DNA from 3 places in the Streptomyces sp. NPDC045701 genome. Region 1 is predicted to be linked to each of the others. Evidence: riboswitches for the same ligand, from Rfam matches in the RefSeq annotation. Region 1 holds a riboswitch; each other region holds the start of a gene.
What was found. A riboswitch is a leader RNA that binds a small molecule or an ion and turns the genes downstream of it on or off. The one in region 1 is predicted to bind cobalamin.

Region 1 (9,772 bases):
TGGGCGACGTGGCTGTCGTAGAGGCTGTACTCGATGCGCCGGCCCTGGCGTGTGCCGGTGACCAGGCTCAGCGCGCGCAGGAGCCGCAGCTGGTGCGAGACGGCCGACTGCTCCATGGCGACCGATTCGGCCAGTTCCGTCACTCCGCACGGGCCCTGGCGCAGCCGGGTGAGGATCATCAGCCGGGACGGGGTGGCGAGGGCCTGGAGCGTGGCGGCGATGGTGGCCGCGGACTCCGCGTCCAGGCGTGCCGCCGGGGTCCTCTCACCGTTCACTCCGTGTCCCATGCCGGTCATCGTAACCGTGCGTACGATGGTATGGATGAAGAGCTCTTCATGTGTTCCGCTATGGTGGTGCCCGTCCCGCCCGCCCCGTGAAGAGGTGCACGCCCATGGCTTCCCCGGTGCTCGACGCCAGGCCCGCGGCCCCGCCCGCCGATGCCGCCCCGCCAATCCGCCGGACCAGGGTGTTCGCCCTGCCCGAGGTTCGCTGGGCCGCGCTGTCCGCCGCGGCCTTCCTCGCCGCGCTGCCGCTCGACCTGGCGGGAGCCCCCGCGTGGGCCTGGGGCCCGCTCTACGCGGTCTGCTACCTCGCCGGAGGCTGGGAGCCCGGCTGGGCGGGACTGTGCGCCCTGCGGGAGAAATCCCTCGACGTGGACCTGCTGATGGTCGTCGCCGCCATCGGCGCCGCCGCGATCGGGCAGTACCTGGACGGCGGGCTGCTCATCGTCATCTTCGCCGTGTCCGGCGCCCTGGAGGCGCTGGCCACCCGGCGCACCGCCGACTCGGTGCGGGGGCTGCTGGACCTGGCGCCCGCCACGGCCGTCCGGCTGGCAGCCGGCGGGGAGGAGCCGGTGGAGGTGGCGGACCTGCGGGTCGGCGACACCGTCCTCGTACGGCCGGGGGAGCGGCTGCCGGCGGACGGCACGGTCCTCGACGGCGCGAGCGACGTCGACCAGGCCACCATCACGGGTGAGCCGCTGCCCGTGGCCAAGGCGCCCGGCGACGAGGTCTTCGCCGGCACCCTCAACGGCACCGGGGCCCTGCGCGTACGGGTGGGGAAGGACGCCTCCGGGTCCGTCATCGCCCGCATCGTCGCCATGGTGGAGGAGGCCAGTGCCACCAAGGCACCCACGCAACTGTTCATCGAGAAGATCGAACAGCGGTACTCCGTGGGCGTCGTCGTCGCCACCCTCGCCCTGTTCGCCCTGCCGCTCGCCTTCGGCGCGGACCTCACCGAGACGCTGCTGCGGGCCATGACCTTCATGATCGTCGCATCGCCGTGCGCGGTGGTCCTCGCCACCATGCCGCCGCTGCTCTCCGCGATCGCCAACGCCGGCCGGCACGGCGTCCTGGTCAAGTCCGCCGTGGTGATGGAGCGGCTGGGCCAGGTCGACCGGGTCGCGCTCGACAAGACCGGCACCCTGACCGAGGGCACGCCCCGGGTCGACGCGGTACGCCTGACCGGGGCACTCACGGAGCCGGAGGTCCTCGCCCTGGCGGCCGGCGCGGAACTGCCGAGCGAACACCCTCTGGCCCGCGCGGTGGTGGCCGCGGCCCGCGAGCGGGGCCTGGAGGTGCCCGGCGCCACGGCGTTCTCGTCCACCCCCGGGCGGGGGGTACGGGCCCTGGTCGACGGCCACGAGGTCGCGGTGGGCCGCCCCGCCGAACCGTGGCCCGCCGTCCGCGAGCTGGAGGCGGCCGGCCGGACCGCCGTCGTGGTGACCGTCGACGGCTCGCCCGCCGCCGTGCTCGGCGTCGCCGACCGGCTGCGCGACGGCGCCGCGTCCGCCGTCGCCGCGCTGGCCCGGCTCAGCGGCGCCGCGCCGACGCTCCTGACCGGCGACAACGAGCGCGCGGCGCGCCGCGTCGCCGCCGACGCCGGGATCACCGACGTACACGCCGGGCTGCTGCCCGAGGACAAGGTCGCGGCCGTACGGGAGTGGGAACGCGCGGGCCTGCGCACCCTGGTGGTCGGCGACGGCGTCAACGACGCGCCCGCGCTCGCCGCCGCGCACACCGGCATCGCGATGGGCCGGGTCGGCTCCGACCTGGCGCTGGAGACCGCCGACGCCGTCGTCGTACGCGACGAACTGGCCACCGTCCCGGCCGTCGTGGCCCTCTCCCGGCGCGCCCGGAGGCTCGTCACGCAGAACCTGGTGATCGCCGGCGTGTGCATCGGCGCCCTGGTGGTCTGGGACCTCGCCGGCCATCTGCCGCTGCCCCTCGGCGTGGCGGGCCACGAGGGCTCGACGGTCCTCGTGGGCCTCAACGGCCTGCGGTTGCTGCGCGAGTCGGCCTGGCGGAAGGCGCTCGACTAGCCGGGCCCGGCCCCGGACCGAAGGCGGCCCCAGGGCCGCAGCCCGTGCCGGGGCCGCAGCCCGCGCCCGGTCGCCTCGCCTCGGCCGCGTGGGCGGGTCAGCCCTCGGGATGGATCAGGCCGCGCTCGTACGCCTTCACCAGGCGCTGCGGCACCTGGTACACGGCTCCGTCCACCGTGACGGGCACCAGCTGGGGCGTGGACGCCTTCCACTGCGCCCGGCGGTGGCGGGTGTTGGAGCGGGACATCTTCCGCTTGGGAACGGCCATGGCTGGTGAACCTCCATCGTCGGTACGGTGGCGGTCACGCTACATGAAAACGATTACCGTTAACAATCCGCTCGGTCGCCCCGGTCGTCGTCGAATCCGGCCAACGCCTCCGTCAGCCACGCCGTCCAGAACCGTTCCAGCTCGATCCCCCCGCGCAGCACCAGGTGCCGCAGCCGGTCCGCCTCCGTCGTGCGGCGCTCCGGCGGGAACTGCCGCTCCTCCATGTCCCGGTACTCGTCCAGCTGCGCCCGGTGCAGCGCGAGGTGACGGCGCAGCTCGTCGGCGAAGCCCTCCGTCCCCACCACCGCCGCCGCCCGCAGCCGCAGCAGCAGGGCGTCCCGGATCGGCTTGGGGTCCTCACTGCGCCGCACCCAGTCGGCCAGCTCCGCGCGGCCCGCGGGCAGCACCTCGTACTCCTTCTTCTGGCCGCGGGACGGCACCGGGGCGGGCAGGGCGCGGATGTGCCCCGCCTGCTCCAGCTTTCCCAGCTCGCGATAGATCTGCTGGTGCGTCGCCGACCAGAAGTAGCCGATCGACCGGTCGAAGCGGCGGGTCAGCTCCAGACCCGAGGACGGCTTCTCGAGCAGAGCGGTGAGGATCGCGTGCGGGAGTGACATGACCGCATCCTAGGGAGGCGGGATCGTCACAGGGTGGCCGCCAGTCGCGTCCCCTGGTCGATCGCGCGCTTGGCGTCCAGCTCCGCCGCCACGTCGGCCCCGCCGATGAGGTGGACCGACGTCCCCGCCGCCACGAGCTCCTCGTAGAGGTCGCGCCGGGGTTCCTGGCCGGTGCACAGCACCACGGTGTCCACCGGTACGGTGCGGGCCTCGCCGTCCACGGTGATGTGCAGGCCCTCGTCGTCGATCCGCTCGTACGTCGCGCCCGCGACCATGGTCACGCCGCGGTGCTTGAGCTCGGTGCGGTGGATCCAGCCCGTGGTCTTGCCGAGACCCGCGCCGACCTTGGACGCCTTGCGCTGGAGCAGGTGCACCGTGCGCGGCGGCTTCGGCCGCTCCGGCGCGCGCAGCCCGCCGCGCCCGGCGTACGACGTGTCGACGCCCCACTGCCGGAAGTACGTCTCGGCGTCCCGGCTCGCGCCCTCGCCGCCGTCGGTCAGGAACTCGGCCACGTCGAAGCCGATACCGCCCGCCCCGAGGATCGCGACCCGCTCGCCGACCGGCGCCCCGTCGCGCAGCACGTCCAGGTAGCTGACCACGGACGGGTGGTCGACGCCCTCGATCGCGGGCGTGCGGGGGGTGACGCCGGTCGCGACGACCACCTCGTCGTACCCGCTCAGCAGCTCGGCCGTGGCGTACGTGCCCAGCTTCACGTCCACCCCGCGCAGCGCCAGCTGCGTGCGGAAATAGCGCAGCGTCTCGTCGAACTCCTCCTTGCCCGGCACCCGCCTGGCGACGTTCAGCTGGCCGCCGATCTCGTCCGCCGCGTCGAACAGCGTGACGTCGTGGCCGCGTTCGGCGGCCGAGACGGAACAGGCGAGTCCGGCCGGACCCGCGCCCACGACGGCGATCCGCTTGCGCAGCCGGGTGGGGGAGAGGACCAGCTCGGTCTCGTGGCAGGCGCGCGGGTTGACCAGGCAGGAGGTGATCTTCCCGCTGAAGGTGTGGTCCAGGCACGCCTGGTTGCAGCCGATGCAGGTGTTGATGGTCTCCGCCCGGCCGTCGGCCGCCTTGGCCACGAAGTGGGGGTCGGCGAGGAACGGGCGGGCCATGGAGACCATGTCCGCGCGCCCCTCGGCCAGGATCGCCTCGGCGACCTCGGGGGTGTTGACGCGGTTGCTGGTGATCAGCGGGACGGACACCGCGCCCATGAGCTTCTTGGTGACCCAGGTGTACGCGCCGCGCGGCACCGAGGTCGCGATGGTGGGGATACGGGCCTCGTGCCACCCGATGCCCGTGTTGATCATCGTGGCGCCGGCCGCCTCGATCTCCTTCGCGAGCGCGACGACCTCATCGAGGGTCGAGCCGCCCGGCACCAGGTCCAGCATGGAGAGGCGGTAGACGAGGATGAAGTCGGTACCGACCCGCTCGCGGGTCCGGCGGACGATCTCCAGCGGGAAGCGCACCCGGTTCTCGTAGCCACCGCCCCACCGGTCCTCGCGCCGGTTGGTCGCCGCGGCGATGAACTCGTTGATCAGGTAGCCCTCGGAGCCCATGATCTCGACCCCGTCGTAGCCGGCCGACTTCGCCAGCTCCGCCGCCCGCACGTAGTCCTCGATGGTCTGCTCGATCTCGGCGTCGGTCAGCTCGTTCGGTACGAAGGGGCTGATCGGCGCCTGGAGGGCGCTCGGCGCGACGAGGTCGCGGTGGTAGGCGTACCGCCCGAAGTGCAGGATCTGCATCGCGATCCGCCCGCCGGCCGCGTGCACCGCGTCCGTGACGACGCGGTGCTTCGCGGCCTCCTCCTCGGTGGTGAGCTTGGCCCCGCCCTCGTAGGGCCGCCCGGCGTCGTTGGGCGCGATGCCGCCGGTGACGATCAGCCCGACGCCGCCGCGGGCGCGCTCGGCGTAGAAGGCGGCCATCCGCGCGAAGCCGTTCTCGGCCTCCTCCAGCCCGACGTGCATGGACCCCATGAGCACCCGGTTGGGCAGGGTGGTGAACCCGAGGTCCAGGGGCTCGAGCAGATGCGGGTACGGGGTCGGGGTCGCAGTCATGGGGGCGCCTCCTCGCGCGGTGTGGTCGTCCCAGTTGTAGATGACGCCCGACCCCTTGTGCAACAAGTTGCATAAGGATGGGAGGGTGACCTGCGCTACGTGCGGACCCGCGCCGCCCTCAGGCGCCCCGCGTCGCCGCCGCCCAGTCGTCCAGCTCCTCCGCGGTGCGCGGGCCCGGCGCGTCCACCTCCAGCAGCCCCCGGTCCCGCAGCACCCGGGCCACCGCCATGCCCCAGGGCCGTCGCAGGCCGGCCGCGTCCAGGAGCGCCCGGTCGGCGAGCAGGCCGGCGACCGGCCCGGTGCGCAGCCCGTCCGGCGTGAGGACGGCCGCGTCATCGGCCCAGCGCAGGGCCAGATCCACGTCGTGCGTCGCCATCACCACCGTGGTCCCGGAGGTCCGCAACCGGTCCAGCACGGCCAGCAGCCGCTCCTGACCGTGCGGATCGAGACCGGCCGTCGGCTCGTCCAGGACCAGTACCCGGGGGCGCATGGCGACCGCGCCCGCGATCGCGGCCCGCTTGCGCTGGCCGTACGACAGCAGATGGGTCGGCCGGTCCTCCAGCGCCAGGATGTCCAGCGCCTCCATGGCCTCCCGCACCCGCTCCCGGACCTCCTGCTCGGCCAGCCCCAGGTTCATCGGCCCGAACGACACGTCCTGGCCCACCGACGCCGCGAACAACTGGTCGTCCGGGTCCTGCACGACCAGCTGGACCGTCGTGCGCAACCGCGTCAGCCCCGCCCTGTCGTACGACACCTCCCGTCCCTCCAGGCGCAGCTGCCCGCTCCCGCACCGCAGGCCACCGCTCAGCAGCCGGAGCATGGTCGTCTTGCCGCTGCCGTTGCGACCGAGCAGGGCGATGGACCGCCCCTCCGGTACGGCGAAGTCCACGCCCCGCAGAACGGCGGGCCCGTCCTCGTAGGCGTATCCGGCACCCACGAGCTCCACGACGGCAGAAGGGGTCACGGCAACAGCCTTTCGAGTACGAGAGTGAGCGCGACGAGCCCGGCGAGCAGCGCGCCCGTCGCCCCCAGGAACCGCCGGGACACCGCCGTCCGCGGCACCAGCACCCGCAGCGTGCCGTCGTAGCCGCGCCCGGCCAGCCCCGTCTGGAGCCGGGCGGCCCGGTCGAAGGCGCGCACGAACGCCGTGGCGCCCAGGCCCGCGAGGGACCGCCAGGTGGCGGCCCGGCTGGTCAGTCCGAGGCGCGCCGCCTGCGCCTCCCGGATCCGGCGTACGGCGTCCAGCAGCAGGAAACCGATCCGGTACATCACGAGTGCGACGTCCACGACCGGGGCCGGCACCCCCGCCCGTACCAGTCGCGGCAGGACGTCGGACACCGGCGTGGTGAACGCGAACAGCAGCACGCCCAGGGAGGCCGCCGACGTGCGCAGCAGCAGCTGCCCCGCGTGCACCGGCCCGTCCGGAGCGAGCGTGACCGGCCCGCCCGCTCCGCCCAGCTGGAACAGCAGCGGCACCGCACCGGTCACGCAGAACCCCAGCGGGATGCGCCACGCCCGCCACACCTGCCGCGGCGGGACCCCGGCCGGGCCCAGCAGCACCGCGAGGGTCGCGGCGGCCACGAGCACGGCTCCCGGCCAGGGCGGCAGGCACACGGCCAGGGCCGTCAGGCCGAAGCCGAGCACGGCCTTCTCGCACGGATGACGGCGGCGCCAGCGACTGCTGTGCGCCGCCGCGTCGATCGGCAGCACCGGCGGCTAGGCCGGGGTCCGGGGCGAATCGGCCCCGGCCGGACCGGTGACGGAGTCGGCGACCGGGCGTTCCACGGCCGGGCCGTCCCCGGCGGGGGGCGCGGCGTGCGCCCGTGCCTCGCCCTGCCGGCGGCCGCGCCGCAGACCGAAGTAGTACGCCAGCACACCGGCGCCCAGGGCGGCCTGGAGCGAGAACAGCGCCGACTCGATCTCGCCGGACGGCGGTTCGTACAGCGGGCTGAACCACGGCTCGTAGTCCGGGTGCGACTCGGTGATGGCCGTCTCGGCCTGCCCGTCCGCGCCGGTGAACGGCTCCTCCTTGTGGTCGCCCATCCCGAGCGCCAGCGGGAGGACGGCCAGCGCGACCACGACGAGCAGCAGCAGCGCGTTGATCCTAGTGTTGCGGCTCATCGGGCCACCGCCTCCTTCGGCACGGACACGACGCCGAGCCGGGCGAGATCACCCTTGCTGGACTGCATCAGCAGCCGCATCACCAGCACGGTGAGCAGCCCCTCGCTGACCGCGAGCGGGATCTGCGTCACCGCGAAGATCCCGCCGAACTTCGCCAGCGCGCCGGCCACACCGCTGGCGGGGTCGGGGAAGGCCAGCGCGAGCTGCACGCTGGTGACGCAGTACGTGGACAGGTCGGCGACGAAGGCCCCGAAGAACACGCTCACCATCAGCGGCACGGCGAGGCGGCGCAGCAGCCGGTACGTCCCGTAACCGGCCCACGGGCCGACGATCGCCATGGAGAACGCGTTGGCGCCCAGGGTCGTCAGTCCGCCGTGGGCCAGCAGCAGCGCCTGGAAGAGCAGCGTGATGGTGCCCAGCACCGCCATGATCGGCGGCCGGAAGAGGATCGCGCCCAGCCCCGTGCCGGTCGGGTGGGAACAACTGCCCGTCACCGACGGGAGCTTCAGTGCGGAAAGGACAAAAGTGAAGGCACCGGATGCGCCGAGCAGGAGAGTGGATTCGGGATTGGCCTTGACCTCACGGGTCAGGGCGCGGACGCCGTGGACGACGAAGGGGGCGGCCGCGACACTCCAGGCGGCCGCGTGCACGGGGGGCAGATAGCCCTCGGCGATATGCATGTTGGGGGAGACCCTCTCCAGCACCTCGTGGATGGACAACGCGCCCTGGCCGGTCTCCTGGCTGACGGGTCATGCCGCCGCGGCTCCGCCTTCCCGGACCCCGCGGTCTCCCGCGGCGTTCCAGTGGCTTCCCGAGGTGGTTCCCCGGGGAGTGGAGCCGGACTTCCCGATCACAGTGGCGAGGGCCGCACCGGTACCGCACCGGTTTCCCGTACACCAAGGCCCTGCGACAGTAGTGCGTTGACCAGGTGCATCACAAGCCGCGCGTCGGCGCACCACCCGGCTCCACCCCCGTCGGCGCGCCTCACTCCTTGCGGTAGTCGTACGCCTCCGACGCGGCCGCCGCCACCGCGTCCAGATCCCCGCCGGCCGACGCGGTGACCACCGCCGCCACCGCGCCCTCGACGAACGGCGCGTCCACCAGCCGCGTGCCGCCGGGCAGCTCGTCGCCCTCCGCGAGCAGGGCCTTCACCGTCAGCACGGCGCTGCCCAGGTCCACCAGGACCGCCACGCCCGCCCCCGCGTCGACCGCCGTCGCCGCCCGCGTGATCAGCTCCGCGCTGGTGCCGAGCCCACCGTCCGCCGTGCCGCCCGCCGCCGCCACCGAAGCGGTCGCCCCGCCACCGGCGAGACCCAGCGCCAGTTCGGCGACCGAGGACGCGACCTCCGCGCTGTGCGAGACGAGCACGATGCCCACCCGCGCGCTCACCGTCCCCCCTCCGCCGCCGCCGCGAGCGCGGCGACCAGCAGCGCCGAGGACGTCGCGCCCGGGTCCTGGTGTCCCACGCTGCGCTCGCCGAGATAGCCGGCCCTGCCCTTGCGGGCCCGCATCGGCACGGTCGAGAGGGCACCCTGGTCCGCGGCCTCCGCCGCCGCCGCGAACGACTCGCCGAGCGACTCGGCCAACGCCTCGACCGCCGGCTCCAGCGCGTCCAGCATCGTCTTGTCCCCGGCCTTCGCCCCGCCGAGCTCCGCCACCGCCGCCACGCCCACGCGCAGCGCCTCGGCCAGCTGGACGGGCGCGACCTCGGCGGCGTCGCCGAGCGCCTTGCCGGCGCGCCGCAGCAGCGTGCCGTACAGCGGCCCCGACGCGCCGCCGACCGTGGAGATCAGCTGCCGTCCCGCGAGCACCAGCAGCGATCCCGGCGTACCGGACGGCTCGTCCTCCAGCGCCTTGACCACCGCGGCGAAACCGCGTCGCAGGTTGGCGCCGTGGTCGGCGTCCCCGATCGCCGAGTCGAGCTCGGTGAGCCGGTCCGCCTCGCGGTCCACGGCCGCCGCCACGCCGGTCATCCAGCGCCGGAAGAACTCCGCGTCGAGCATCACGGCCCTCACATCCCCCACCGCAGGGCGGCGGTGCGCACCGGCGCGTCCCACAGCCGCAGCGTCTCCTCGTCGGCCTCGCACAGGGTCACCGAGCAGCCGGCCATGTCGAGCGAGGTCACGTAGTTGCCGACGAGCGTACGGGCCACCGGGACGCCCCGCTCGCCCAGCACCCGCTGGACCTCCGCGCTGAACCCGTACAGCTCCAGCAGCGGCGTCGCCCCCGTGCCGTTCACCAGGACCAGTACCGGTCCGCCCGGCCTCAGGTCCTCCAGCACCGCGTCCACGGCGACGTCGGCGATCTCCCCCGAGGTCATCATGGGCCGCCGCTCCCGGCCCGGTTCACCGTGGATGCCGATGCCCAGCTCCAGCTCGCCCGGCGGCAGGTC
Region 2 (9,772 bases), on a different contig from region 1:
GGTCCTCCTGGTGCTGACCGCCCTGTGCGACGCGGTGCTGACCGCGTCGCTGCTGCGCGCCCGCACCGGCCACCCCTACGGTCCGCTGCTCCGCGACGAGCTGCGCGCCCTGCCGGGCATCGGCTCCGCCGTGTGCGCCACCGGCGCGGTGATGGCCCTCGCCGTGGCCGTCGCCGGGCTGTGGGCGCTGCCCGTCTTCTGCGTACCGCTGCTGCTCGCGCACCTGTCGTTCCGGCGGTACGCCGCGGTCCGCGACACCTACCGCCAGACCATCGCCTCCCTGGCGCGTGCCACTGAGATCGCCGGGTACACGTCCCCCGGACATGCCCACCGGGTGGCGGCGCTCAGCCGTGCGGTAGGACGCGAGCTGGGACTGCCGGGGCCCGATCTGACCGTTCTGGAGTACGCCGCACTCATGCACGACATCGGACAGCTGTCCCTGGTCGACCCCGTACCGGAGGGGGCCACGGCCCGCCTCACCGAGGCCGAGCAGCGGCGCATCGCCCTGCTCGGCGGCGCCGTCGTGCGCCAGACCGGCGCCCCGGCGGCCGTCGCGGTCGTCGTGGAACGGCAGGCCGACCCGTACCGCGAGCAGCCGCTGCCGGCGCGGATCGTCCGCACCGTGAACGCGTACGACGAGCTGTCCAGGGAAAGCGCGGAGAACCCGGACGGGGCCCTGTGCGCCCTCGAACGGCTGCGGCTCGGCGCCGCGCGGGACCATCACCCGAAAGTGGTGGAGGCACTCGCCAGAGTCCTCGCCCGGGGCGGCGTCACGGGGCCGGCCCCGGGGTAACCCATGGGTAATGAGCGAGCGTGCGACCCGGCATGGTTGGATGCGAACAAGAGGGTGTCCGGGGGCAGAGACCTTCAGCGACCGGCGGACCGGCAGGCGGGAATCGTGAGGATCTTCGGGAAGGTACGGCATCGGCCCTCCGCCTCGTGGCGGCAGGCCACCGACCGCGCGTTCACGCTGATCGGGGACGGGCGGTACGAGGACGCGGGCGCGCTGCTGACGCGGGCGGCGGACCTGGAGCCCTGGCTCTCGGAGTCCTGGTTCAACCTGGCGCTGCTGCACAAGTTCCGGCACGACTGGGAACAGGCGCGCACCGCGGGGCTCCGGGCCGTCGCGCTGCTCGACCGGGAGACCGGTGCGCCCGACTGGTGGAACGTCGGGATCGCCGCCACGGCTCTCCAGGACTGGCCGCTGGCCCGCCGCGCCTGGCAGGCGTACGGGCTGAAGGTGCCCGGGGCGGCGGCGGCCGGCGGGGAGCCGACCGGGATGGAGCTGGGCAGCGCCGCCGTGCGGCTGTCGCCGGAGGGCGAGGCAGAGGTGGTGTGGGGCCGGCGGCTGGACCCGGCCAGGGTCGAGGTGCTGTCCATCCCGCTGCCGTCCTCGGGGCGGCGCTGGGGCGAGGTCGTGCTGCACGACGGGGTCCCCAACGGCGAGCGGACGACGTCGGCGGGGCACAGCTTCCCGGTGTTCGACGAGATCGAACTGTGGGCGCCGTCCCCCGTACCCACCTGGGTGGTGCTGCTGGAGGCGGCCACCGAGGACGACCGCGACGCCCTGGAACGGCTGGCGGCCGACGCCGGGTTCGCCGCCGAGGACTGGTCGTCCTCGGTACGTCTGCTGTGCCGGGCCTGCTCGGAGTCGCGGATGCCCAGCGCCGAGGGCGAGGGCGATCACCTGGACCCGCACGACCACAGCGAGCCGGGGCATCCCGGGCCGCTGGGCCACCGGTCGCCGGGCGAGTTGTGGGTGCCGGAGCGGGAGTGCGGCATCGCGGCGCCCGCCGGGCTGGTCCGGGGGCTGCTGGACGGCTGGGTGGCGGACAGTCCGGACAGCCGCGAGTGGCGGGATCTCGAGGAAGTCTGCTGATTCCTGCCCGTAGGCTGTACGGGCACAACGCGCCGTGCTGCACGGGTACGGCGCCGCATCGGGTACTCAGGAAGGCGCAGAGCGGACATGGCGCAGCAGGAGACGGCTCAGCAGGTCGACGACGAGGGCTTCATCGTCGACACGGAGGACTGCGAGGAGCGCGAGCGCGCGTACCGCGAGCGCGGCACCTCCCGCCCGATCACGGTGGTCGGCAATCCGGTGCTGCACAAGGAGTGCAAGGACGTCACCGAGTTCGGCGACGAGCTCGCGCGGCTCGTCGACGACATGTTCGCCAGCCAGCGGACGGCGGAGGGCGTCGGCCTGGCCGCCAACCAGATCGGCGTCGACCTGAAGGTCTTCGTCTACGACTGCCCGGACGACGAGGGCGTGCGGCACGTGGGCGTCGTGTGCAACCCGGTACTGGAGGAGCTGCCGGCCGACCAGCGGCGCCTCGACGACTCCAACGAGGGGTGCCTGTCCGTGCCGACCGCCTACGCCTCGCTGGCACGCCCCGACTACGCGGTGGTGCGCGGCCAGGACGTGCGGGGCAACCCCATCAAGGTGCGGGGCACCGGGTACTTCGCCCGCTGCCTCCAGCACGAGACGGACCACCTGTACGGGTACCTGTACATCGACCGGCTGTCGAAGCGGGACCGCAAGGACGCGCTGAAGCAGATGGCCGAGGGGACTCCCCGCTACCCGGTCGTCCCGAACGACTGACCCCGCCTGCCGAGGGCCCCGTTCCGGTGACCGGGACGGGGCCCTCGCGCGACCGCCAATGGGCCGACAAATGACAGGTGGGCGTGGCCTGTTGACGCGCGTCGACCCCTCCGGCCAGTCTCGTGGGCGGTGTTCTTCACCGGACCGACCCGGAAGCTGACCTGGAGGCTCGATGCCCGGACGAACCGCACGACTCCTGCTCTCGTTTGTCATGCTCATGTTTGTATCGGCGACCGGGGTGGTCGCCACCGCCGGAACCGCCCACGCGGACGGCTGTTACACCTGGTCGCGCACGCTCTCCGAGGGCGCCTCCGGCGCCGACGTCACCCAGCTCCAGATCCGGGTCGCCGGCTACCCGGGCTACGGCGGCGTCCTCGCCGTCGACGGCGCGTACGGCCCCGCGACCACCGCCGCGGTCAAGCGCTTCCAGGCCGCGTACGGCCTCACCGCCGACGGGATCGCCGGATCCGCCACCTTCAGCAAGCTGTACGCCCTTCAGGACGACGACTGCACGCCCGTGCACTTCACCTACGGCGAGCTGAACGACTGCAACACCACCTGGGCGGGCGGAGCCGTCAGCGCCGCCACCGCCAAGGCCAACGCGCTGCGCACCATGTGGAAGCTGGAGGCCATGCGGCACGCGCTCGGCGACCAGCCCATCACCGTGACCAGCGGATTCCGCTCCTACGCCTGCAACGACGCGGTCGGCGGGGCGTCCGGCAGCCGCCACCTGTACGGGGACGCCGCCGACCTGGGCGCGGGGCCGCACTCCCTGTGCAAGCTCGCCCAGCAGGCCCGCAACCACGGCTTCAACGGCATCCTCGGCCCGGGTTACCCCGGACACGGGGACCACACGCACCTCGACCACCGCGCGAGCCGCTTCTGGTCCGCCTCCGCCTGCGGCATCTGACGGTTCAGGCCACCCGCACCGGTCCGCGGAAGGTGCGGCGGTACGCGTTCGGGGTCGTGCCCAGGGTGCGCAGGAAGTGGTGCCGCAGCGCGGCGGCGTTCCCGAACCCCGACCGGCTCGCGATCGCGTCCACCGTGTCGTCCGTGGCCTCCAGCAACTCCTGCGCCAGCAGCACCCGCTGGCGCAGGAGCCAGCGGTAGGGCGTCGTCCCCGTCTCCTGCTGGAACCGGCGCGCGAAGGTGCGCGGGGACATGTGGGCGCGCACCGCCAGCTGTTCGACGGTGATCTCCCGGTCCAGGTGCCGTTCCATCCAGTCGAGCACGTCCCCGACCGTGTCGCACCGGGTGCGCCGCAGCGGCCGGTCGACGTACTGGGCCTGGCCGCCGTCCCGGTGCGGGGGCACCACCATGCGGCGGGCGATGGTGTTGGCCACCTCGTGGCCGTACTCCTGCCGCACCAGGTGCAGGCAGGCGTCGATCCCGGCGGCCGTCCCGGCCGAGGTGACGACCGGGCCGTCGTCGACGTACAGCACGTCCGGCTCCACCCGTGCCCGGGGATGGCGCCGGGTCAGCTCGGCCGCGTGCCGCCAGTGCGTGGTGCAGCGGCGGCCGTCGAGCAGCCCCGCCGCGCCCAGCACGAAGGCGCCGGTGCAGACCGACAGCACCCGCGCGCCACGGTCGACGGCGTCCCGCAGGGCCGTCAGCAGCGGCTCCGGGTAGGGGCGGTCGACATAGCCGCCACCCGCCGGGACGGCGATCAGGTCGGCCTCGGCCAGCCGGCCGAGATCCTGCTCCACCTCCAGGATGAACCCGGCGTGGGTGCGCAGCCGGGAGCCCTCGGCGGACACCACGGCGAAGTCGTGCACGGGCAGCCCGTCGTCGCTGCGGTCCAGCCCGAAGACCTCGCACACCACGCCCAGTTCGAAGGGGTGCACACCGTCGAGCACGACAGCGGCCACGTTCTTCAGCATGCGACGAGTGTGGCAGTAATTCGATGTCCGATGACAGTCCTGCCACTGACTTTCCTCGCGCGGGACGGCGAGGGTGGAGGCATGGACACCTTCCTGGACTACCTCGTCGTCGCCGCGGTCCTCGCCCTCCTGGCGCTTCCCTCACTCGTCGGCCACGCCCGGGACCGCGCCGTCGACCGCCGGCTGCGGCAGGCGGAGCGCCCGGCGGCTGCCGCCCGCCCGGCCCCCGCGCCCACCGCGCACCACGCCGTGACCGGCCACCGCGGCGGCGGCCGGGGCCGCCCACCGCGTACGGCGCTCGCTCAGAAGTCCTCGTCGAGGTCGACCGAGCCCTCCACCGCCACCTGGTAGGCGGACGGACGGCGCTCGAAGAAGTTGGTCAGCTCCTGCACGCCCTGGAGCTCCATGAACGAGAACGGGTTCTCCGAGCCGTACACCGGGGCGAAGCCCAGGCGTGTCAGGCGCTGGTCCGCCACGCACTCCAGGTACTGGCGCATCGACTCGGTGTTCATGCCCGGCAGGCCGTCACCGCACAGGTCGCGGCCGAACTGCAGCTCCGCCTCCACGGCCTCCTTGAGCATGTCGGTGACCTGCTGCCGCAGCGCGTCGTCGAAGAGGTCCGGCTCCTCCTTGCGGACGGTGTCGACGACCTCGAAGGCGAAGTTCATGTGCATCGTCTCGTCGCGGAACACCCAGTTGGTGCCGGTGGCCAGGCCGTGCAGCAGACCGCGGGAGCGGAACCAGTACACGTACGCGAAGGCGCCGTAGAAGAACAGGCCCTCGATGCAGGCCGCGAAGCAGATGAGGTTGAGCAGGAAGCGGCGCCGGTCGGCCTTCGTCTCCAGCCGCTCGATCTTCTCCACCGAGTCCATCCAGCGGAAGCAGAACTGCGCCTTCTCCCGGATGGACGGGATGTTCTCCACGGCCGCGAACGCGGCGGCACGGTCGTCCGGGTCGGGCAGGTAGGTGTCGAGCAGCGTCAGATAGAACTGGACGTGCACGGCCTCCTCGAACAGCTGCCGCGACAGGTACAGCCGCGCCTCGGGGGAGTTGATGTGCTTGTACAGCGTCAGCACCAGGTTGTTCGCCACGATCGAGTCGCCGGTCGCGAAGAACGCCACCAGGCGGCCGATCATGTGCTGCTCGCCCGGGGACAGCTTCGCCAGGTCGGCGACGTCCGAGTGGAGGTCGACCTCCTCCACCGTCCAGGTGTTCTTGATGGCGTCCCGGTAGCGCTCGTAGAAGTCCGGGTAGCGCATGGGGCGCAGGGTCAGCTCGAAGCCCGGGTCGAGCAGGTTCTTCTCGGTGGCACTCATCACTGGCAGGCCTCGCAGGACTCGGGGTTTTCCAGGGAGCAGGCGACCGCGTCTTCCGGGGTCACCTGCGCGGGTACGGGAACGGTGGCCGGCGCCGCGGACGCCTGGGCCGCGCGGGCGATCCGGGTCGCCGGGCGGGAGCGCAGGTAGTACGTCGTCTTCAGCCCCTGCTTCCAGGCGTACGCGTACATCGACGACAGCTTGCCGATGGTCGGCGTCTCCAGGAACAGGTTCAGCGACTGCGACTGGTCCAGGAACGGCGTACGGGCCGCCGCCATGTCGATCAGGCCGCGCTGCGGGATCTCCCACGCCGTCCGGTACAGCTCGCGCACCTCGGCCGGGATCCAGGTGAAGCCCTGCACCGAGCCGCTGGACTCGCGCAGCGCCTCGCGGGTCTGCGCGTCCCACACGCCGAGTCGCTTCAGCTCGGCCACCAGGTACGAGTTGACCTGGAGGAACTCACCCGACAGCGTCTCCCGCTTGAACAGGTTGGACACCTGCGGCTCGATGCACTCGTACACACCGGCGATCGAGGCGATCGTCGCCGTCGGCGCGATGGCCAGGAGCAGCGAGTTGCGCAGTCCGACCTCGGCGATCCGGGCGCGCAGCGCCTCCCACCGCTCGGGCCAGTTCAGCTCCACGTCGTAGTGGTCGGGGTGCAGCACGCCGTGCGCGGTCCGGGTCTTCTCCCAGGCCGGCAGCGGGCCGTTGCGCTCGGCGAGGCCGGCGGACGCCTCGTACGCGGCGAGCATGATCCGCTCGGCGACACGGGTCGACAGGGCACGCGCCTCGGGGGAGTCGAACGGCAGCTTCAGCTGGAAGAAGACGTCCTGGAGGCCCATCGCACCCAGGCCCACGGGCCGCCACCGGGCATTGGAGCGCCCGGCCTGCTCCGTCGGGTAGAAGTTGATGTCGACGACCCGGTCGAGGAAGGTGACGGCCGTGCGGACGGTCTCGTCCAGCCGCTCCCAGTCGATGTCCCCGCCCGACACGAACGCGCCCAGGTTCACCGAGCCCAGGTTGCAGACCGCCGTCTCCCCGTCGTCCGTGACCTCCAGGATCTCGGTGCACAGGTTGGACGAGTGGACCGTGTGGCCCGGCTCGGCGGTCTGGTTGGCCGTACGGTTCGAGGCGTCCTTGAACGTCATCCAGCCGTTGCCGGTCTGGGCGAGGGTGCGCATCATCCGGCCGTACAGGTCCCGCGCCGGCATGGTCTTGCGGGCCAGCCCCCTGGCCTCGGCGGCGCGGTACGCGGTGTCGAACTCCTCGCCCCACAGGTCGACCAGCTCCGGCACGTCGGCCGGCGAGAACAGCGACCACTCGGCGTCGGCGTTGACCCGGCGCATGAACTCGTCGGGGATCCAGTGCGCCAGGTTCAGGTTGTGCGTACGGCGGGCGTCTTCGCCCGTGTTGTCGCGCAGCTCCAGGAACTCCTCGATGTCCGCGTGCCACGTCTCCAGGTACACGGCCGCCGCGCCCTTGCGCCGCCCGCCCTGGTTCACGGCCGCCACCGAGGCGTCCAGCGTCTTCAGGAACGGCACGATGCCGTTGGAGTGCCCGTTGGTGCCGCGGATCAGCGAACCGCGCGCCCGGATGCGGGAGTACGACAGGCCGATGCCGCCCGCGTGCTTGGAGAGCCGCGCCACCTGGTGGTAGCGGTCGTAGATGGAGTCCAGCTCGTCCAGCGGGGAGTCCAGCAGGTAGCACGAGGACATCTGCGGGTGGCGGGTGCCGGAGTTGAACAGCGTGGGGGAGGAGGGCAGGTAGTCCAGCCGGCTCATCAGCCGGTACAGGGCCGCGACCTCGTCCAGGGCGCGCGCCGAGTCGTCCTCGGCCAGCCCGGCCGCCACCCGCAGCATGAAGTGCTGCGGCGTCTCGATCACCTTTCGGGTGATCGGGTGCCGGAGCAGGTAGCGCGAGTACAGCGTCCGCAGCCCGAAGTAACCGAACCGGTCGTCCGCCGCCGGGTCGATCAGCGCGTCCATCCGGTCCGCGTGGAGCGTCACGAACGCCGCTGTACGGTCCGCGATCAGACCCTCCCGGTGCCCCACGGCCACCGACGCCGAGAACGCCACCGCGCCCTGCCCGGCCGCCTCCTGGGCGATGGTCCGGGTCAGCAGCCGCGCCGCGAGCCGGGAGTAGGCGGGGTCCTCGGAGATGAGCCCGGCGGCCGCTTCGGTGGCGAGCTCGCGCAGCTCGGCCTCGTCCGAACCGGCGTGCCGGCCGCGCAGCGCGGCGGCGGCGACCCGGCCGGGGTCGGTGTCGGGCAGATCGGCGGTGAGGTCGGTCAGGGTCCGCAGCAGTACGGTCCCGGGTCCGTCGTTCCCGTCGCCTTCGATCGCTGAGACCGGATCGGCTGGCGCGATGGTCACTGGGGGCTCTCCCTCGCTCGGCTCGGGGCCACCGGCGGGGCGGGCGGGGGAGCGGGCACGCCCGGGCACGAGGGCACGGGGCACCGCGTCCACCGGCCCATTCCGCGAGGCCCGGACGTCTGGGCACCCGGGCCGGACGGTCCGGGCGCGCTGTCGGCAGGTCTTCGGACTCGCAGGTACACAAAGGCACACCAACACACCGTTGCGGGACAGTTCCGGATTTCCACCGGATTCCCCTGCGGCGACAGCGAGCACGAGCATACATGTGGGGGGCGCCCGTTGAAGCACCCCCCACATGTTGTGTCTCGTGTGGCTCAGAACTCCAGTGCGTACGTGGAGAGCGTCACGCCCGGAACCGGTTCCCAGTCCCGTCCGGGAGTCCGTACGAACCCCAGCCGCTCGTAGATCCGGTGCGCCGCCCGCATGGACGCCTGCGTGGACAGCACCAGCCGCGCGCACCCGGCGACCTCCCTGGCCCGCTCCACGCACGCCCGCACCAGCGCCTCGCCCGCGCCCCGCCGGCGTGCCTCCCGCTCCACCGCCAGCATCCGCAGCTCCGCCTCCCCGGCCCGCGCGAGTTCGGCCCAGGGGGTGCCGGCCCGCGCGACGAGCGTCACCCCGCCGAGGACCCGTCCGTCCTCCCCGACCGCGACCAGCACGTCCGCCTCGGCGGCCCGCCGGGCCACGTCCCGCAGACCGATGAGGTACTCGTCGCTCTCCCCGAAGGCCAGCAGTCCGTCGCCGAGATAGGCCCGGGCGGTGACCTCGGCGAGCGCCCCGTGTTCCTCCGGCCGTACCGCCCTGATGGTGATGTCCATGGTCCGAGTGTGGAGGGGTACGGCGACGGGCCGCCGCATTTCCGTCCCCGGAAACACGGCGGCCCGCGGTGCGGTCACCCGCTCAGCAGCAGCGGAACCCGTCGCGGGGGTCCGCCTCCCGCGCGTCGGTGCGCCTGCGCTCGAACTCCCGCCGGGTCATGACCGCGGCGTCCGGATCGAGGGAGCGGGCGTGGGCGACGTACGTGTCGTACGCGGCCTCGCCGGACACCTCGCGCACGTACCAGCGGACCCAGCCCGCCGCGCGCCGCAGCCGGCCGCCCGTGCGCGTCGCCACCGCGGGGGTCACCGGGAGCCGGTCCCGGCCGGCGTCTCGTCACCGGTGCCGTCCTTGCGGACGCCGCCCTCGGGTCCGAGCCCGGCGGCGACGAGTTCGGCCTTCTCCTCCGCCGTGGGGATCAGCCCGGCCGGGGCGACGATCCGGGACTCGGTGTACGGGGCCTCCGACAGCTTCACGTCGGCGGGCCGGGTCACCGCCTTGTAGCAGACCCGCCCGGCGTCGGCGATCACCACGACGATGAGGAGGGCGAAGAGGGCCGAGAGGACCCCGTCGACCGTGGAGTTGGTGACGACCGTGTGCATGTCGTCCATGGACTTGGCGGGGGGCAGCAGCTGCCCGGAGTCGATGCCGGCCTGGTACTTGTCCCGCTGGGCGAAGAAGCCCACCCGGGGGTCGGCCGAGAAGATCTTCTGCCAGCTGGCGGTCAGCGTGACCGCGACGTCCCAGGCGAGCGGCACACCGGTCACCCACGCCCACTTCAGGCGGCCG
Region 3 (9,772 bases), on a different contig from region 1:
CGCCACCAGGGCGGCCGTCAGCAGCCCGATCACCGTCACGTGCAGCCCGGCCGCCCACCACATCACCCGCCGCCTGGCCCGCTCCGAGCAGGTCAGCAGCCAGGCCACGAGCAGCGCCGTCACGGCGTACCCCATCAGCACGTCCCACGCGAAGACCAGCACGAAGTGCACGGTCCCCTCCGCGAACAGGAACAGCGCCCGCCACCGGTACCGCCCCGGCCACGGCTGTCCGCGCCGGGCCGCCGAACCGTACTGGATCGCCAGCCCGGCCCCGAACAGGATCGTCAGCAGCGACAGGAACTTCCCGTCCGCCACCAGCCGGAAAACACTCTCGGCGGCCTCCGGGAAAGTCCCGAACGACGCGTCCGGCAGCGCACCTTGGAGGACGCCCCACTCGGACCCCGGCCCGGTGAACACCCACACGTTCGTCATCAGCGTCCCGAGGATCGCCACGCCGCGCAGGACGTCGAGCAGGGCGAGGCGCCGCGTGCTCGTGGCCGCGTGCGCCACCGGGGTACGAAGGGTTTCGGTCATGAGTCCAGCGTCCGGGCGCGGACCGCCGCAGACGTCATGAGCGCGGACGAACCCGCGCTGCGCCGAAGGATGTAGCGCCGGGGGGCGGCCCTCGGCCGGGACGACCGGGCGCCTTGGCCGCCGACGTCGCACCGCGCCCGTTTCGTCCTTGTGGGGCGGGTACTCGGAGCGCATGGACACCCCCGGCAGGAACAGAGACCCGGACACCGTCGCACGGGCGGTGCTCGACCGCCCGACAGCCATGCGGCGCGAGATCCGCGGCCCGGTCCGCACACACCGGCCCGCCGTCGCCGACCGGGTGGCCGGGAACGGTACGACGGAGGAGAACATCGTGCGGGGCGAGGACTGACCCGCACGTAGGCTCGGCCCATGACCACCCCCGCCGTCTCCCTCGCCACCGCGCAGCGCTCGCTGGGCGATCCGGACCTGCGCTACCCGCTGTACCCGCCGCTGCCGCGCGGCTGCCCCCGCACGGCGACCTCCGAGATGGTCTTCCCGGTGGAGGTCGACTACGCCTACGAGGACGTGCCGGCGGACCTGTTCACGTCGCCCCTGCGCGGTGGCGGGCTGGAGCGGTGGGCTCCGTTGCTGCCGCCGCTCGACGCCCCGGGCCTGGGCGAGGGGGCGACCCCGCTCGTGCCGCTCGGGGACGGAGTGTGGATCAAGGACGAGTCGCGCAACCCGACGTGGAGCCACAAGGACCGGCTCAACCGGGTGGCGGTCGGCGCGGCGGTCCACGTGGGCGCCGAGGGGATCGCCGTCGCCTCATCCGGCAACCACGGCGCCTCCGCCGCGGCCTACGCCGCCCGCGCCGGGCTGCGCTGCGTCGTCCTCGCCTCGGCCGGCGCGCCGCCCGCGGTGGCGTCCTTCCTCAGGGCCTACGGGGCGGACGTCGTCGCCGTACCGGCGGAGGCGCGCTGGCCGTTGCTCGCGCTGATCGCCGAGCGCCTCGGCTACCACACCGTCAGCAACCTCACCCCGACCCACACGGGCCACCCCTTCGGACCGGAGGGGTACAAGACCGTCGCGTACGAGATCCACGCCGACCTCGGGGTGCCGGCCGCGGTGTTCGTCCCCGCCGGGTACGGCGAGCTGCTGTTCGGCGTCTGGAAGGGCTTCCGCGAGCTGCGGGACCTCGGCGTCACGGACCGGGTGCCGCGGGTGTTCGGGTGCGAACCGGCGGTCGGGGGCCCGCTCGCGGCGGCCGTCCGGACCGGGGCGCCGGCGGCCGTGGTGGAGACCGGCGCCACCGACGCGTACGCGATCGACTGCTCCGTCGGGGGCAACCGCGCGGTGCGGGCGGTCCTCGACAGCGGCGGCGACGCGCTCCTGGTGACGGACGAGGAGCTGCGCCGGGCCAGGGACGAACTGGCCCGGCAGGGCCTGTGGGCCGAACTGTCGGCGGCGGCCGGACTGGCCGGGTACCGGCAGTGGGCCGCCCGCGAGGGCGACGCCGGCGGGCCGGTGGTGTGCGTGTCGACGTCCAGCGGTTTCAAGGACCTCGGGGTGGGCGGTGACCCGCTGGAACCGGTCGAGCCGACCTGGGAGGCCGTGACCCGGGCGCTGCGCCGCCCGTAGCCGCGGCCACGGCGTGGGCGTGCCCGGCCGCAGCGCCGTCAGCGCAGGTGGGCGTACGAGCGGGGGTGGGCCGTGAGGTATTCGCGCAGCGTCATCGGGGGATGGCCGGTGAGGCGCCGTACCGTGTCGGCGACCGTGCTCATCTCGCCGGTGGCGATCGCCTCGTAGGAGGTGACCCAGCCGGCGACCTCCCAGTGCTCGGCGCCGTACCGCGCGCGGGAGGCGTAGGCCTCGGCGGGGGTCTCGGGGACGTAGCGCACCGGGCGCCCGGCCGCCCGGGACAGCTCCTCCGCCGCCGCGGCGAGGGTCAGGGCATCCTCGCCGGTGACGTCGTAGGCGGCGCCGTCGTGCTCCGCGCCGCCCAGCAGGACGGCCGCCGCGACGTCCGCGACGTCCTCGTGGGCGACCGCCGCGACCCGGCCGTCGCCCCCCGGTCCGCGCAGGACGCCGTCCTCGCCGGTCATCGCCGCGAACCCGGCGAGGTACCAGCTGTCGCGCAGGAACGTGTGGGGCACGTCCCGCGCCTCGATGTACCGCTCGGTGTGCCAGTGGTCGCGTGCGAAGGTGAACGTCGCCTGGGGCGCGGCGCCCAGGAACGACAGGTACACGATCCGCCCCACACCCGCCGCGAGCGCCGCGTCGACCGCCGTCCGGTGGTCCTGGATCCGGTCGGGGCCCTCGTGGGCGGACACCAGGAACAGGGTGTCCGCGCCGTCCAGGGCGCGGCGCATCGCCTCGGCGTCCCCGTACGGCGCGGGCGCGGCCTTCACCGCGCCCGGCAGGTCCGGCAGCCGGGCGGGGTCACGGCCGAGCAGCCGGGTCTTCATGCCCTGGCCGGCGAGTCGGCGGGCGACACGGCCGCCGACACGGCCGCTCGCCCCGGTCACAGCGATCACGGATGACATACCGCCGAGTCTGCCTCGGCGGGCTCAGGCGTACACCTCGGTGTCCTCCAGCACGCGCGCGGTGAGGCGCCCGTCCGGCGTAGGGCGTACGAGGAGAGGAATTCTGGCCCTCCCCCGCGCCACGGCGGACGCCTGGAGCGGCGGCTGGGGACGGCCCGGCCCGGTACCGCGCCGGTCCTCGCGGACCCACAGCGTGCCGACGCCGCCGAGGCCGCCCCGGGTCCGGCCGGTGGGCCCGCCGGTGACCGCGCCGTCGTCACCGGTGGCCCGCACCGACAGCGCCGCCTCGTCGGCGGCGCCCGTGGCGGCCCGGTTGAAGGCGGTCAGCTCCTGGTCGAGGCCGCGGACAGCTCCTTGTCCTCGCCGCCGACCGTGAGGGTCACTTGTCCTCCAGGTCGCCCTCGGTCTCCAGGTACACCTGCTTGAGCTGCTCCAGGACGGCCGGGTCGGGCTTCTCCCACATACCGCGCGACTCGGCCTCCAGGAGCCGCTCGGCGATGCCGTGCAGGGCCCAGGGGTTGGCCTCCTGGAGGAAGGCCCTGTTCTCCGGGTCCAGGACGTACGCCTCGGTGAGCTTGTCGTACATCCAGTCGGCGACGACGCCGGTCGTGGCGTCGTACCCGAAGAGGTAGTCGACGGTGGCGGCCAGCTCGAACGCGCCCTTGTAGCCGTGGCGGCGCATCGCCTCGATCCAGCGGGGGTTGACCACGCGGGCGCGGAAGACGCGGGACGTCTCCTCGACGAGGGTGCGGGTGCGGACGCTCTCCGGGCGGGTGGAGTCGCCGATGTACGCCTCGGGGGCGGTGCCCTTGAGCGCGCGGACGGTGGCGACCATGCCGCCGTGGTACTGGAAGTAGTCGTCCGAGTCGGCGATGTCGTGCTCGCGGGTGTCGGTGTTCTTGGCCGCCACCGCGATGCGCTTGTACGCGGTCTCCATCTCGTCGCGCGCCGGGCGGCCCTCCAGGCCGCGCCCGTACGCGTAACCGCCCCACACCGTGTACACCTCGGCCAGGTCGGCGTCGGTGCGCCAGTCGCGCGAGTCGATCAGCTGGAGGATGCCCGCGCCGTAGGTGCCCGGCCGGGAGCCGAAGATGCGGGTGGTGGCGCGGCGTTCGTCGCCGTGCTCGGCGAGGTCGGCCTGCGCGTGGGCGCGGACGAAGTTGTCCGCGGCCGGCTCGTCCAGGGAGGCCGCGAGGCGGACGGCGTCGTCGAGGAGCCCGATGGTGTGCGGGAACGCGTCGCGGAAGAAGCCCGAGATGCGCAGCGTCACGTCGATCCGCGGGCGGCCCAGCTCGGCGAGCGGGACGGGCTCCAGGCCGGTGACGCGGCGGGAGGCGTCGTCCCAGACGGGGCGGACGCCGAGCAGGGCGAGGGCCTCGGCGACGTCGTCGCCCGCGGTGCGCATGGCGCTGGTGCCCCACAGCGACAGGCCGACGGAGGTCGGCCAGTCGCCGTTGTCGTCGCGGTAGCGGGTCAGCAGCGACTCGGCGAGAGCCTGGCCGGTCTCCCAGGCGAGCCGGGACGGTACGGCCTTGGGGTCGACGGAGTAGAAGTTGCGGCCGGTCGGCAGGACGTTCACCAGACCCCGCAGCGGCGAGCCGGAGGGGCCGGCCGGGACGAAGCCGCCGTTCAGGGCGTGGACGGCGTGGTCCAGCTCGTCGGTGGTGGCGGCCAGGCGCGGGACGACCTGGCGGGCGGCGAAGTCGAGGACGGCGGCGACGGCCTGGTCGTACCCCTCGGCGACGGTGGCGACGGCGGCCGGGTTCCAGTCGGCGGCCTCCATCGCCTCGACCAGGGCGCGGGCCTTGGCCTCCGCCTCGTCGGCGGTGGTACGCGTCGCGGCCGACTCGTCCAGGCCGAGGGCCTCGCGCAGGCCGGGCAGGGACTGCGTGCCGCCCCAGATCTGGCGGGCGCGCAGGATCGACAGGACCAGGTTGACCCGTTCGGGGCCGGTGGGGGCGCCGCCGAGGACGTGCAGGCCGTCGCGGATCTGGGCGTCCTTGACCTCGCAGAGCCAGCCGTCGACGTGGAGCAGGAAGTCGTCGAACCCGTCGTCGTCCGGGCGGTCCTCCAGGCCGAGGTCGTGGTCGAGCTTGGCGGCCTGGATCAGCGTCCAGATCTGGGCGCGGATGGCCGGCAGCTTGGACGGGTCCATGGCGGAGATCTGCGCGTACTCGTCGAGCAGCTGCTCCAGGCGCGTGATGTCGCCGTACGACTCGGCGCGGGCCATCGGGGGCACCAGGTGGTCGACGAGCGTGGCGTGGACGCGGCGCTTGGCCTGGGTTCCCTCGCCCGGGTCGTTCACCAGGAACGGGTAGACCAGCGGGAGGTCGCCGAGGGCGGCGTCGGGGCCGCACGCGGCGGACAGGCCGGCGTTCTTGCCGGGCAGCCACTCCAGGTTGCCGTGCTTGCCCAGGTGGACCATGGCGTCCGCCCCGAAGCCGCCGTCCTCGGCGCGGGCGGCGATCCAGCGGTAGGCGGCCAGGTAGTGGTGCGACGGCGGCAGGTCGGGGTCGTGGTAGATCGCGATCGGGTTCTCGCCGAAGCCGCGCGGCGGCTGGATGAGGATGAGCAGGTTGCCGCGCCGCAGGGCGGCGAGCACGATGTCGCCCTCCGGGTTGCGGGAGCGGTCCAGGAACATCTCGCCGGGCGGCGGACCCCAGTGGCGCTCGACGTGCGCGCGCAGCTCCTCGGGGAGGGTGGCGTACCAGCGCTTGTAGTCGGCGGCCGGGATGCGGACCGGGTTCCTGGCCAGCTGCTCCTCGGTGAGCCAGTCCTGGTCGTGGCCGCCGGCCTCGATCAGTGCGTAGATCAGCTCGTCGCCGTCGCCGGACGCGAGGCCCGGCACGTCCTCGGCGCCGAAGTCGTACCCCTCCTCGCGCAGCCGCCGCAGCAGCGCGACGGCGGACGCGGGGGTGTCGAGGCCGACCGCGTTGCCTATGCGCGAGTGCTTCGTCGGATACGCGGAGAGGACCAGCGCGAGGCGCTTCTCGGCGTTGGGGATGTGCCGCAGCCGGGCGTGGCGGACGGCGATCCCGGCGACCCGGGCGGCGCGCTCGGCGTCGGCGACGTACGCGGGCAGGCCGTCGGCGTCGATCTCCTTGAAGGAGAACGGCACGGTGATGAGCCGGCCGTCGAACTCGGGGACGGCGACCTGGCTGGCGGCGTCGAGCGGCGAGAGGCCCTCGTCGCTCTCCTCCCACGCGGCGCGCGAACCGGTCAGGCACAGGGCCTGGAGGACGGGGACGTCCAGGGCCGCGAGGGCGCCCGCGTCCCAGGCCTCCTCGTCACCGCCCGCCTGGGCCTCGGCGGGCCTGGTGCCGCCGGCGGCGAGGACGGTGGTGACGATCGCGTCGGCCGTCCGCAGGCTGTCCAGCAGCTCCGGCTCGGGGGCGCGCAGCGACGCCACGTACAGCGGGAGGGCCTGGCCGCTCGCGTCCTCGATGGCGTCGCAGAGGGTGCCGACGAAGGCGGTGTTGCCGCTCATGTGGTGGGCGCGGTAGTAGAGCACGGCGACCGTGGGGCCGGTGGTGGTGCGCGCGGTCCGCTCCAGCGGGCCCCAGGTGGGAGCGGCGGCCGGCGGCTCGAAGCCGTGGCCGGTGAGCAGGACGGTGTCCGAGAGGAACCGGGCGAGCTGCTCCAGGTTCCCCGGTCCGCCGTGGGCGAGGTACGCGTGCGCCTCGGCCGCGATGCCGATCGGGACGGTCGAGGTCTCCATCAGCTGCGCGTCGGGGGCCTGTTCGCCGGTGAGGACGACCAGCGGCTTGCCGGTCGCGCGGAGCGCCTGGAGGCCCTCCTCCCAGGCGCGGATGCCACCGAGGAGCCGTACGACGACGAGGTCGGCGCCGTCGAGGAGGCCGCCCAGGTCGTCGAGCGGGAGCCGGGCGGGGTTGGCGAACCGGTAGGCGACGGGGCCGCCGGCCGCGCGGGCGCTGAGCAGGTCGGTGTCGGAGTGCGACAGCAGCAGGATCGTCGTGGCGGGCGCCGGGACGGGCGCCGTCTCGGGCGTGGTCGCGTGCGTCATGACGTGCGCAGGCCTTCCTCGGGGTGTCCGCGCCCCGGGTGGTCGTAGGACGGCGGGAGTTCCTGACTCGTCCGGCTTCCGGCCGGACTCACAGTGGCGGGACCGCGCCGGATTCTCACCGGGCTTCCTCCCTAGGGCCCTGGGACCCTGTGCCGTCTGCATAGTAGAGGCTGCGCGTATGCTCGCCGCCATGCCGCCCAGCTCACCAAACCCCCAGGACCGGGGTGAAGCGCACATACGGGACCGCGTCCGCGAGCGCGGTGACGCGTGCCCCGGCGCGCTCCGGCTGCACCGGGCCGACGACGGGTCGCTGGCCCGGCTGCGCCTCCCCACCGGAGTGCTGACGCCCCGTCAAGTGACGGTGCTGGCCGACGCGGCGGACCGGCTGGGCGACGGCCACCTCTCCCTCACCTCGCGCGGCAACGTGGAGTTGAGGGGCCTCGGCGAGGGCTGTGGGCTCGGCCTTGCGGACCTGCTGCGCGACGCCGGCCTGCTGCCGTCCGAACGGCACGAGCGGGTAAGGAACATGGTCGTCTCACCGCTCGCCGGGCCGGGCGTGCAGGCGTGGGCCGCCCGCCTGGACGCGCTCCTGTGCGCCGAGGACTGGACGACGGAACTGTCCGGCCGCTTCCTGTTCGCCGTGGACGACGGGCGGGGCGACGTGGCGGCCCTGGCCGCCGATGTGACGTTGCTCGCAGACCCGGACGGCGGCGCCCTGCTCCACGTCGCGGACCGGACGTACCGGGTGTCCTCCGACGACGCTCCCCGCGCCGCCCTCGCGGCCGCCGGGGCGTTCCTCGCGGCGGCACGGCGGGCGGGCACCGGCGCGTGGCGGGTGCGGGAGCTGCCGGCGGGGCAGGACATGGACGTGACCGGACACCTGCGGCGGGCGGCGATCGCGGCGGAGCCCGCAGGCTGCCCGCCCGCGACGGGAGCGCCGCCCCCGCCCGGGGTGATCGGCGACGGCACGGTGTCCGTCCTGGCCCGCCTCGGCCGGGTGAGCTCGGCGCAGTTCCGCGCGCTGCTGCCCGCCGAGGAGGTACGGGTCACCCCGTGGCGCGGCTTCGTGCTGCCCGGCTTCACCGGACGGGCGGCGGCCGAGGAGCGGCTGCGCGCCCTCGGCGGGGCCGGCTTCGTCACCCGTGCCGACTCCCCCTGGATCGGCGTCACCGCGTGCACCGGACGACCCGGCTGCGCCAAGTCCCTGTCCGACGTACGGGCGGAGGCGCGGCCCCGCGAAGGCGCGCTGCCCGTCCACTGGTCGGGGTGCGCCCGCCGGTGCGGCCACCCGCAGGGCGCGTGGACCGACATGGTCGCGACCGGCGAGGGCGCGTACCAGATGACCGTACAAGGACCGACGAAATGAGCGAGAGCAGAGTGTTCGACTACGAGAAGGACGGCGCGGAGATCTACCGCCAGTCCTTTGCCACGATCCGCGCCGAGGCGGATCTCGCGGACCTGCCGGCCGACGTCAGCCAGGTCGCCGTGCGGATGATCCACGCCTGCGGCATGGTCGACCTCGTCCGCGACCTGGCGTACACGCCCGACGTCGTGGCCCGCGCCCGTGAGGCGCTGCGCGCCGGCGCGCCGATCCTGTGCGACGCGCGGATGGTCGCCAGCGGTGTCACCCGCAAGCGGCTGCCCGCCGACAACGACGTGGTCTGCACGCTCTCCGACCCGGCCGTCCCGGCGCTCGCCGCCGACCTCGGGACGACGCGCAGCGCCGCCGCGCTGGAGCTGTGGCGCGACCGGCTGGAGGGCTCGGTCATCGCGATCGGCAACGCCCCGACCGCGCTGTTCCGGCTGCTGGAGATGATCGAGGCGGGCGCCCCCCGCCCGGCGGCGGTCATCGGCATACCCGTCGGCTTCATCGGGGCGGCCGAGTCCAAGGACGCGCTGGCGGCCTTTCCGGGCCTGGCGCACCTGGTGGTGCGCGGGCGGCGGGGCGGCAGCGCCATGGCGGCGGCGGCGATCAACGCGATCGCCCACGAGGCGGAGATCCAGGCATGAGCGGCAAGCTGTACGGCGTGGGGCTCGGCCCCGGCGACCCCAACCTGATGACGGTCGCGGCGGTGAAGGCCATCGCGGCCGCCGACGTGATCGCGTACCACTCCGCGCGGCACGGCCGCTCGATCGCCCGGTCCATCGCGGCCGAGCACATCCGCGAGGACCACGTCGAAGAGCGCCTGATGTACCCGCTGACCGTCGAGACGACGGACCACCCGGGCGGGTACCGGGGGGCGTTGAACGACTTCTACGAGGAGGCGTCGGCGCGCCTGGCCGCCCACCTGGACGCGGGCCGCACGGTCGCCGTCCTCGCCGAGGGCGACCCGTTGTTCTACGGCTCCTACCAGCACATGCACAAGCGGCTGGCGCACCGCTACGACACCGAGGTCATCCCGGGCGTCACGTCGGTGAGCGCGTCGGCGGCCCGCCTGGGCAAGCCGCTGTGCGAGGCGGAGGAGATCCTGACCATCATCCCCGGCACGCTGCCGGAGGAGGAGCTGACGGCCCGCCTGGCGGCCACCGACTCGGCGGTCGTCATGAAGCTGGGCCGGACGTTCCCTACGGTACGGCGCGCCCTGGAGCGGGCCGGCCGGCTGGACGACGCGCACTACGTGGAGCGGGCCACGATGGCCGGCGAGCGGACGGGACCGCTGGCGGACGTCGACCCCGAGTCGGTCCCGTACTTCTCCGTGGCGGTGCTGCCGTCCCGTATCGACTCCGGGCC

Region 2: linked by a shared signal. The riboswitch ahead of AC07DW_RS13305 (ribonucleoside-diphosphate reductase subunit alpha) and the one ahead of AC07DW_RS12830 (energy-coupling factor ABC transporter permease) in region 1 are both predicted to bind cobalamin.
Region 3: linked by a shared signal. The riboswitch ahead of cobN (cobaltochelatase subunit CobN) and the one ahead of AC07DW_RS12830 (energy-coupling factor ABC transporter permease) in region 1 are both predicted to bind cobalamin.

The regions. Positions count from the first base shown of each region.
Region 1 is NZ_JBWKJV010000008.1:214,578-224,349, reverse strand. It holds gene AC07DW_RS12870 (ArsR/SmtB family transcription factor) at 1-287, opposite strand, end outside; gene AC07DW_RS12865 (heavy metal translocating P-type ATPase) at 392-2,320, shown strand; gene rpmF (50S ribosomal protein L32) at 2,418-2,588, opposite strand; gene AC07DW_RS12855 (PadR family transcriptional regulator) at 2,648-3,205, opposite strand; gene AC07DW_RS12850 (NADPH-dependent 2,4-dienoyl-CoA reductase) at 3,232-5,259, opposite strand; gene AC07DW_RS12845 (energy-coupling factor ABC transporter ATP-binding protein) at 5,378-6,223, opposite strand; gene cbiQ (cobalt ECF transporter T component CbiQ) at 6,220-6,969, opposite strand; gene AC07DW_RS12835 (energy-coupling factor ABC transporter substrate-binding protein) at 6,976-7,380, opposite strand; gene AC07DW_RS12830 (energy-coupling factor ABC transporter permease) at 7,377-8,060, opposite strand; cobalamin riboswitch at 8,091-8,296, opposite strand; gene AC07DW_RS12825 (PTS-dependent dihydroxyacetone kinase phosphotransferase subunit DhaM) at 8,365-8,769, opposite strand; gene dhaL (dihydroxyacetone kinase subunit DhaL) at 8,766-9,383, opposite strand; gene dhaK (dihydroxyacetone kinase subunit DhaK) at 9,392-9,772, opposite strand, start outside.
Region 2 is NZ_JBWKJV010000009.1:58,907-68,678, forward strand. It holds gene AC07DW_RS13270 (HD-GYP domain-containing protein) at 1-793, shown strand, start outside; gene AC07DW_RS13275 (tetratricopeptide repeat protein) at 899-1,879, shown strand; gene def (peptide deformylase) at 1,967-2,599, shown strand; gene AC07DW_RS13285 (D-Ala-D-Ala carboxypeptidase family metallohydrolase) at 2,772-3,509, shown strand; gene AC07DW_RS13290 (helix-turn-helix domain-containing protein) at 3,514-4,479, opposite strand; gene AC07DW_RS13295 (hypothetical protein) at 4,561-4,830, shown strand; gene AC07DW_RS13300 (ribonucleotide-diphosphate reductase subunit beta) at 4,782-5,795, opposite strand; gene AC07DW_RS13305 (ribonucleoside-diphosphate reductase subunit alpha) at 5,795-8,167, opposite strand; cobalamin riboswitch at 8,306-8,428, opposite strand; gene AC07DW_RS13310 (GNAT family N-acetyltransferase) at 8,482-8,985, opposite strand; gene AC07DW_RS13315 (CstA-like transporter-associated (seleno)protein) at 9,068-9,280, opposite strand; gene AC07DW_RS13320 (carbon starvation CstA family protein) at 9,289-9,772, opposite strand, start outside.
Region 3 is NZ_JBWKJV010000003.1:155,189-164,960, forward strand. It holds gene AC07DW_RS04855 (DUF418 domain-containing protein) at 1-534, opposite strand, end outside; gene AC07DW_RS04860 (hypothetical protein) at 707-883, shown strand; gene AC07DW_RS04865 (threonine synthase) at 904-2,112, shown strand; gene AC07DW_RS04870 (SDR family oxidoreductase) at 2,151-3,017, opposite strand; gene AC07DW_RS04875 (hypothetical protein) at 3,042-3,290, opposite strand; gene cobN (cobaltochelatase subunit CobN) at 3,397-7,041, opposite strand; cobalamin riboswitch at 7,078-7,208, opposite strand; gene AC07DW_RS04885 (cobalamin biosynthesis protein CobG) at 7,232-8,407, shown strand; gene AC07DW_RS04890 (precorrin-8X methylmutase) at 8,404-9,051, shown strand; gene AC07DW_RS04895 (precorrin-2 C(20)-methyltransferase) at 9,048-9,772, shown strand, end outside.